Regions from separate parts of the Paenibacillus sp. JT22N7 genome, predicted to be linked through region 1. Evidence: riboswitches for the same ligand, from Rfam matches in the RefSeq annotation. Region 1 holds a riboswitch; each other region holds the start of a gene.
What was found. A riboswitch is a leader RNA that binds a small molecule or an ion and turns the genes downstream of it on or off. The one in region 1 is predicted to bind cyclic di-GMP.
Positions count from the first base shown of each region.

Region 2: linked by a shared signal. The riboswitch ahead of AC50Y5_RS26695 (transglutaminase-like domain-containing protein) and the one ahead of AC50Y5_RS29130 (glycoside hydrolase family 26 protein) in region 1 are both predicted to bind cyclic di-GMP.
Region 3: linked by a shared signal. The riboswitch ahead of AC50Y5_RS19095 (fibronectin type III domain-containing protein) and the one ahead of AC50Y5_RS29130 (glycoside hydrolase family 26 protein) in region 1 are both predicted to bind cyclic di-GMP.

Region 1 is NZ_JBXENY010000014.1:34,982-38,092, forward strand. Features, by position in the region: gene AC50Y5_RS29125 (glycosyltransferase) at 1-358, opposite strand, end outside; gene AC50Y5_RS29130 (glycoside hydrolase family 26 protein) at 779-1,726, opposite strand; cyclic di-GMP riboswitch class I at 1,811-1,899, opposite strand; cyclic di-GMP riboswitch class I at 1,978-2,065, opposite strand; gene AC50Y5_RS29135 (mannosyltransferase family protein) at 2,154-3,111, opposite strand, start outside.
Region 2 is NZ_JBXENY010000011.1:201,170-204,280, reverse strand. Features, by position in the region: gene AC50Y5_RS26700 (SdrD B-like domain-containing protein) at 1-328, opposite strand, end outside; gene AC50Y5_RS26695 (transglutaminase-like domain-containing protein) at 612-1,427, opposite strand; cyclic di-GMP riboswitch class I at 1,441-1,525, opposite strand; gene AC50Y5_RS26690 (hypothetical protein) at 1,885-2,346, opposite strand; gene AC50Y5_RS26685 (GNAT family N-acetyltransferase) at 2,583-3,077, shown strand.
Region 3 is NZ_JBXENY010000007.1:31,061-34,171, reverse strand. Features, by position in the region: gene AC50Y5_RS19100 (class II aldolase/adducin family protein) at 1-318, shown strand, start outside; cyclic di-GMP riboswitch class I at 748-848, shown strand; gene AC50Y5_RS19095 (fibronectin type III domain-containing protein) at 1,088-3,111, shown strand, end outside.

The sequences.
Region 1 (3,111 bases):
GACGATCGAGATAATGAACGCCTAAACCTTCGGCTAATTCTCTCATTTCCGCTCGCTTTCCATCATCACACACCCAAATGTTTAACAGATTTTCCGGATAATTCAAGTTTTTACAAGCAAGTATGGTTTTTCTAACCAAGGATGGCGGTTCATTGTAGGTAGCGATCGTAACATCCACAGAATAAAGGTTGTCAGGTAATGGCGCAGGCTTTCTTTCAGTGGGTTTTAGCAGAAGAATGTGGAATAAAACGGATTGAAAAATAGAAATGATTTCAAAAAATAGTAACAACGATCCAAAAATTAATGACCAGCCAGATGGGAGTGTTTGTACAAGTCTCCATACTAGATACACGATCATGATAGCAATGGATAGCGTTGTTAATATGTACCTAGCTTTTGTTTTCAAATAACCCCAATCCTTTGCGCTCTATTTATTCGCCATAATTCCATTCCTTTTCTGACTAATCTACAACATGGATTGACTATACTGTCTAATTTCGCTGTCGATATTTGTTAAATCGGCCGGAAATATGATATTTTTGGCGGCTAAGGCTCAAATTCAAAGTTATCTTATCACAATCCTTGCCCCTTTAAAAGTTAATTTTTCTTCTTAACATTGTAATCTTATTGGCAAAAGTGTAGAAAAAAAGCGAAAAAACTCTAATTTTACGCGGTTTACGCGAAATTAGAGTTTTCTCAGAATACCTATTTAGTATTATATCAGCCAGTGTTTGATAGAGTTGAGACCAGGACTTGACGACTAGCCCCGTCTAATCTTTTAAAGCGTTTTTTGCAGCGTTTGGTAAGCGCTCAGGCTATCAGCCGACGAATCGATATGCCAGTCCAGCTCTTTGTTCTCGTTGAACCAGATCAAGCCTTTAATTTGGCTGTACGCTGGCGATTGCACTTGATTCATCGCATCAATAACCCATTCGTTTTTGCTGCCGCCGCTTTCTGTTGTGCCAGTTTCAGCGATAATGATCGGCTTGCTCGAAATGCTTGTCAGCGCTTGGTACGAAGCGTAGAATACGTCGTTAAAGCTTCTCCACGAGCTCCACGATTCTTTCGTTCCAAAGTTGTAGCCATCGATCGAAAGCAGGTCTACGTAAGCATCGCCTGGGTACATAGCTGTAAACGATGCGTTTTTGCCAACATTTTCAGCGTTTACGTTGTACATGAATTTCACATTCGTTGCGCCTTGCTCTCTGAAAATCGTAACGACACGTTGGAATGCCGCTTTGTAAGTCTCGTTTGTGTTAACTGTGCTGTCGCCAACGCCCCAGCCGTACCAGTTGCCATTGCCTTCGTGGAAAATGCGAAGCCAAATTTCAGGGTTTTTGTTAGCTGCTTGCCAGTTAACCAGTTGTTTTGCCGTTTGTTTCAGGTAAGCGTCTACTACGCCTCTATTAATATCAGCAGTCGAATATTCTTTGTAATTTTTATTTTTAAACTCAAGGGTAAGTAGGTTAATCGAACCATTATTATTTACATAGTCCATAAAGCCCTTCCATTCATTAATCCCTTGGTTCGAGTTGACAAAAGTATGTACAACATCTTGGTGTCCACCGATTAGTTGCTCGTAGGCAGCGATGTTGTTCAAGCTTTGGTTCGGCCAAGTGCCGATCCATGCTCCGTTGTAAAAGTTGGTTTGCGCGCTAGCAGGGAGTGCCCAGAGTAATGTCGAAGCGAGCATAAGGAGTGTAAGAGCGAATTTTGTAGTTTTCATAGTAAGTTCCTCCCCCGAGCGAATGATGGTCGTGGTCCGAAGAACACGCCGCACCTTCATCAGGCAAAGGAGGCTATGTCGGGCTTCGGCAGCTGGCGAGCATATCCTGTTTAAGGATGAAGCCCCTATAGCTTTGCGCACATCAGGTTTCCCTGAGTTTGCCTTTTCGTGTAAGCAATAAAAAAAAGATAGTCCCTGCTCCCGAAAGAACAAAGTCTACCTTGATTAATAAAGGAAGAATCGATGTTGAATTCGGTAGCTGGCGAGCATATTCCGTTAGGAATGAAGCCCCTGTAGCTTTGCGCACATCAGGTTTCCCTGAGTTTGCCTTTTCGTTAAACGATCTAGGTATAAAGTACGAGCTAAAGTAATATGGTGCTATTGTACACCTTAAGCGCAAATTTCGTCAATTTATTTTTTCATAAATTTATACAACGAAAAAATATCCATTAAAGTAGCAAATCGCATACACAATATGAAGCAGGAAAAACATCATGAAATAAAACATTTGCAGCGCCTTATTATTTTTCAGCACATCCGCAAAATAAATGTAGAAGGGGAACGCAACCATGACATAACGTGGAATGCTCTGCAAAAATTCGGCGCTGGCGAACGGAATGAGCATAAGCAGCAATCCATAGGCAAAAAACAGCCATTCATGAGCATTACGGCGAATATCTTTCCAGCGCATAATAAGAAAGGCAGCAAAAATGACGAGGACGGCATTCGCGATAATAAAGGCAAGCAGGCCATTTTCCCAGCCGCCATTTCCTGAGAAATAAGGCTTTTGGATAAAATGAATATAGTTCGAGAACGGAGCAACCGTCTTGCGATACCAGTTGATGCTTTGCTCGGTAATCGGAGCCAGCAAATCGCCAGTAAGCCATTTCATGTACAACAGATAACCGGCTAGCGGCAGCGCCGAAATGATTGCATAGCCTAAATACTTCGTGTCCTTCCACTTGAAACGGTACAGCCTGTGTTCGATCAACAGCGTACCCACAACGAAAAACAAGTTGACGAAGCCCAAATTGCGCGTCACAGCGGACAAGCCCCCGAACAGAAACGCGAGAAAATATCGTTTTTGCATCGCATAATAGACGGTCATTAGCGACAGCATGAGGAACAGGCTCTCTGTATAAGGCACGGCATAGAAGATGGCGGTCGGAAAAATGAGCAGCAGCAGCACCGCGACTTGGGCGTGCTCCTGTTTCAGTCCTCTTTTTAAACAAATGCCATAAAAATAAAAAAGTGATACGAGCAAAAACAAATTCGATAAAACCGATCCCACGACTGTCGCATCGTATTTAGAAATAGACTCCACCAAAAAGACTAACAAAGGGTATAAAGGGAAAAACACCCAATTTGCACTAGGATGCGATTCG
Region 2 (3,111 bases), on a different contig from region 1:
TGACGGTTAGAGTTTGGCCATTTTTCGTATCCCAGCCTCCATCCTCCCAGCCATCTACAATTTCAAATTGTGCCGGTACTGTATCAACAATCGTTACATTCTTACCGACATGAGTTGCTCCATCTGCCTGATACAAGATCGTATACTTGAAGGTATCTCCTACATTAACAGTGCTCACACTGGCTGTCTTTGTAAAAGTCAGCCCTGTAATCGGTCCTGCTGCCTGTACCGGTGCTGCGAATGGCTGTAATGCAGCTTGCAGCAGCAAAACGAGCAGCATGATCCAGGAAATCTTGTGCCTGATCGCTCTCTGTCTACTTGCGGGCATCTCATCAATCCTCTCTTTTTCTCTATCTCCTCTAGTTTCTCTCTTGTTGTGAATACCGATAATGCCTAGTACAAAAACATTACCTTACAAATACCACGTCATTTTCCATCCTCTTCCTCCTTGTATTCAAATAAGAAAATTATATCCAGCCCAACTGTACAAAAACTTTACAAGCCTCCCCTTTATCCGTCAGCTAAATAACTGCAAAAAAGCTTCGTCCATCCGATGAAGGATAGACGAAGCTTCTGTGTGTACCTATTGAGTTATATGTGTTTATTTCCGTTTAATAAACTTTAGCAGCCGTATAACGCGAGCTGTCTTTAATCATTTTGCCCGCTTTCTTGCTGTTCTTCAGGCCAGCATCAAGCGTCGTATCGATCGTGATCCATTTGCCGTCCAAATATACTTCATTCCAAGCGTGATAATTTGATACATCAGACGCTTTGCCCGTCACCATCTTGGCCGGAATGTCCAAGCTGCGAAGCATGCCTGCCATTAATGCAGCGTAGCCGTAGCAAATATCTTTCTGCGAACTAAAGGTACGATCGATTTGAGGCAAATAATCGTTGGTCACCTTAGCCGCAAGCTGATGATCGTAAGAAATATTCGCTACAATATAATTGTAAACCGCCGTTACCTTCTCGGTATCCGTCTTTGCTCCCTTAGTCAGTTCCAATGCTTTCTTAACCGCTTTGCTGTTGCTGCTCCAATCAATATTTTGTATGGAGTTCAAATAGACGAGGCTGCTGTCACTCAAATTCAAGGTAACTTTGCCTGTATGAACTGCTCTATATTTTTTTGTACCACTTACGTTTTCCAATAATGAAATCGTATAATCTCCATTGCCCAGTTGAAGCGCAAACCATTCTTCTGTCTGGTTTGTCCGGAGCGCATACGTATAATTTTTGCCGTCTTTGGCTACAACCAGCCTTGTATCTACGCCTGACTTGACCTCATAACGAATGCCGATGCTTCCTTTATCCACATTGGATTCGTCGAGCCAGCTTGTCCCAGCTGCCGCTGCCACTTGAGCAGTTGCTTGAGGGAACACGGACAGAATCAACGCCAGCAAAATCATAACCGTTAAACTTTTGCGCATAAAAAAAACTCCCTTCGGTGGCTAGGCTGCCATCTAATAATAGAGAAGGCCCTTTAGCTTTGCGTCCCTGCCTTTCGACAGGTTTGCCGTTATCGTGTAAAGTTTTGTAAGTGGTGTTAGGTAGAAAAACTACCTTATATTAAACTATGATTATCTCTAGTATATACCCATTATTTGCAATAAACAATACGTTAAATCTTTTTTATTTCCAGGCTGAGGCTTGTATTTTCTGGTTTTTCTTCATCCATCTCCGCTTTAACCGTTTCATAAAAGGCTCTTCCTTCCGCTCTTTAAGCATGCCCTTTACGTCTCTAAGCAGGAGCATATACCGCATTTCATCTTCGTGCTTCAAGCTTTGAAATTCTTTCAAATGTTCTGCGCCCATCTCGCTTCAACTCCATCATGCGTTTTATCAATCCTATGTCGGTTGATAAAATTCCGATACCCGAAACAGCGTTTAGCTGCTTTTGACCGTGTAAAACTTTTGGAATCTCCAAAACTTCCTTGGTCCTGTCGACAAATAAAGCCACGCAAAAAAATCACGAATACCATCATCTACGATTCCCTCATTGTACCGATAAAGCTGACGCTGGTAGTTCAGGCGGCATATTTCCACCCCGTCCCACCAAAAAGAAAACGTGTTCCGCTTATCATCATGCTCCAGAGTAATCATAAATTTCCCTTCCGAAAGCTGAAAATACTGCTTGTCATAAAAAAACAAAGGCCCCTCAGAAGTAGCTGTAATGCCAATAAAATGACCTCTATGATGGGTATAAAAGCCACGAACGATGGTGTAATCGGTCATTTGATTCAAATTCAGCTGTCGTAGGTGCTGGGCTCCCTCGCTTATACAGCAAGCCAGCTCAGGATAGCGAAAATGGCGAATGACATTCATTTGCCGCTTCTCGGTTATCATCATCTTCTTCAACCATTCCTTTGGACATGCTATTTTTTTGAAAATGAAGCTCGTAAAGCTTGTCCGTCTCCATTTTCACCTACTCCTCCATTATAAATAGGGCAACTCTACAATTTCTCGACAAAATCTCTGTTTAATCTCGCAAAACTTACAAAATAATAGGCCGCATAGAATATTGAATTTTTATTCCTTCAACAGTATGATAATTCAAAGGAATACTCAGAAAGGACTGCAGCCCTTTGGAAGAACAAAAACTTTGGACTAGAAGCGACGGATTTACAATTAGCACAAATAAAGCTTATTTGGATATTGAAACGATTTATAAATTTCTAAACGAGGAATCTTATTGGGCAAACGGAATTGACAAAGAACTTGTACAAGCAGCCATTGAACACTCCATTTTGTGCTACGGCATTTATCAGGGGAATCCGCTTAAGGAACAAGCGAAGCTAGTTGGTTTTGCGCGAGTTGTCACCGACCTTGTCCGCTTTTCCTGGTTAGGGGATGTATTTGTTATACCCGAGTTTCGAGGTATAGGACTTAGCAAGTGGCTATTAGAAACCATATTGGAGCACCCCAAACTAAAAGGAACAAGCTTTAATCTAGGTACAAAAGATGCTCAGACTTTATATGCCAAGTATGGTTTTAAGCCTCTCGAGCAAGTAGAAAGAAGAATGGCACGGCCATTGGATTGGAGAGCTATTTATGAGGGCTATGGTTTAAAAAGTCAATAGCACTCGCTTGCCCCTCCAATTATTTACCATTTTG
Region 3 (3,111 bases), on a different contig from region 1:
GTGACAGAGGAGCTGCTGGATTCGCGGACGATTCCGGAAAGCTATATTTTGCTGCGGAATATTCCTAAGCTTCCTTATGGGGATTTGTATACGAAGCCGCAGGAGGCGGCGCAGCTTTTTCAGGAGAACACGCCCATCGTCATTGCCGAAAATGACTGCGTCATCGTCACCGGGCAAAGCCTGCTGAACGCCTTCGACCGCCTGGAGGTCGCCGAATACAGCGCGAAAGCGACCATTTCAGCGAAAAACATTGGAGCTATTGTGCATATGGAGCAGTCGAGGATTGCGGAGCTGGAGCAGGCTTTTGGGTTGAAGTAGTAGGCCATATTGCCTAAATTAATAGTAATGTGAGTTTTAAAAAGTGAACTTAAATATGAAATGATAGGTCCAGCCCGTGGTTTAGCGGGTTGGGCATTTTTTTGTTGATCATACGACTAATAATTTGCAAGGAGATAAATAGGAAGATTTTTAATAGTTCAAATAGGATTAACTTCCTGTTGTATGATCTAGAATTTACTAAATATAAGGAGTCCACTGTTAATGAGGAATGACATGCCAAATAAAAATATTTATTTTCATGACTTATGTAGTATAAAATTTCAAATATCCAACCGATATACTAAGTACAAAGAACTATTAGATCAATTGAACTGAAAGGTAGACTCGTTCGAAAGGCGGGGGAGTAAAGTCGAGGGTCTTCGTGGAGACTACTAGAAATGTAGGTTTAAGAATCAACAAGCCCATTGAAATTGATAAAGGCAAACCTGATCGAAAGACAGGGACGCAAAGCCGCGGGTCTTCACGGAAAACCATAATTATGGTTGCCGTATGACAGCCGGGCCGCCAAAAGTAAATGGGCTTTTTTTATGCAAATATAAGAATTTATAAGTTTCATCCTTATAAACGGCTTATATTTCATACGCTAAACGGTAGCTTTGCCGCCAGAGAGCAGCGATAGCCGTTTACGCTTGACGTATAGGAAAGGATATGAATTTTCTCATACTTTCTCTATACGTTTTGCCAAAACGATGGCGTCTAATAGAAAGGACGCCGCCAGACGTTTTTCTTAATAGAGGGGGATATTCAAATGTATTTTAGTCAGATTAAGCAAGGTGTAATAAGAGTATTATGTTTATCTTTAATTATTCAAATGTTCCTTCCTTCCATCTGGAGCAATTCCACGGAGGCTGCCGCGTCATTTCGAGGTGTTAATGTTCAGTTTAAAGCAACTGATGCTTTAGCAGCAGATGGCTATTTGGCCGACCATGGCGATGAGTATGGTCCACACAATGGATACTTCTACGGTTGGAATATGGATCATGCGCAGTCTACGGTTACAGGAAGCACCTACGATGCGCCGCTTCTAAACTCTTCTATTCAAGTGCAAGAAGGCGGTGAATGGGAGATTGAGCTGCCGAATGGCAGGTATAACGTGAAGGTCAGTGTCGGGAACTCTGTATATGAAAGCAATAATACGCTTTATGTAGAGGGCAACACTTTTTGGGAAAATACGGAGCTGCCTGCTGGTGGACAAGTAACTTTTCAGAAGGGGGTTGTCATTGCTGACGGGAAACTGACGCTCAATGCGGGCAGCAGTGGAGATACAACAGCTATTCAATATATCGAAATTAAATCTCTGGAGCCTGTCATCCAAACGATTCCAAAACCGCAAATTGGGAAGCCAGCGGAGCAAAACAAGCTTCAGGGCAATAAAATTATTATTTCCGGCAATCAAAATAATGAGCATAATGCGCTTCCCTTTATCCGGGTAGGCGATTTAAATCCGGAAATTAGCCGCTACATGAATGCAGAAATGGCGTCTTTGGAAAGCAAACTGGCGGCATCCAATCCTTCATTTATTTCCTGTAATAATTGCAGTGCCTCAGGCCTGGAGGCAGCAATTAATAACAGCAGCAGCGATATGGTAGCTGTGACGGTGGGCCATTTAAATTTAGATTCCTCACTGACATTGGGCTCTCCTACGAAACCGGTTTATGTTATCGCAGAGGGCATCAATACGAATAATAAGCTCACCATTACGGTTTATGGAACTTTGGTCGTCAATGGGAGCATGAATGCGAACACTGAGCTGACTATTGATATTAAAAAACCTAACGATTCGACTCGGACAATGGGAGGGAATCTGTGGGTTAAAGGTTCCTTGCACTTGAATAATAATTCTAGTGTCTCGATTGCGGACAATTTCATAGCTGGGAGCCTTACTTATAACAGTGGTCTGCTTAATGTACAAGCAGGAAGAGTCATTGTACCTGGAAGTCTTCATATCAATACAAATGTAACTATGAATATTGATGAGGAAATGGTAGTTGGCAGCTTGGTTTCCAATAATCAGCAGGCCAATATTTCTGTGAAACGTGGAGATTTATTTATTCAAGGCGATATGCATGTCAACAATCACTTGAATATTGAGACCGGAGGCATCGTTGCCATCGGAGGCGGTATTACAGCTAATCAGAAACCGATTATTAACATCGGTGTCGGTACTGAAGGGGAAACGAAGCTGAAATATTTGGCAGCAGGGTTAAAGGCGGAATATTTTACAGAGGAAAATTTGGATGGTGAAAAAACGACGGTGCTGGAGCAGCCCGCTTTGCAAGGCAAGGCTCCTGTATCTTCGACAGGCCTAAATGATGGACGGTTTTCTGTTAGATGGTCTGGACAAATACAGCCTTATTACGCTGAAAATTATACGTTCGAGGCTGATGTTAATGGCGGAGTCAAACTATATGTGAATGGAACTCTAATTATTGATGAGTGGGCAGCGCAAGGAAATAAATTATTTACTGGCTCTATTGCCTTAGAAGCTGGTCAAAAGGTTGACATTCAAATGGAATACGTTAGTCGTAATGGATCGCCTAAAGCCATTTTATCATGGCAAAGCGCTTCAGGAGCGAAAGAGGTTGTACCAGCTAGTCAGCTATCTCCGTTTGCAACTCCTGCCATTCAGACTATTCCATCTGAAAATGCGGTGAAGGTCGGTTGGACTACTGCATTTAATGCAGATGGGTATGAGGTTGAAATGGATGGCAGCATTTATCCACTGGGCATTCTTAATGAATTTATTCATGAGCTGCTGCCATCAGGCACGGT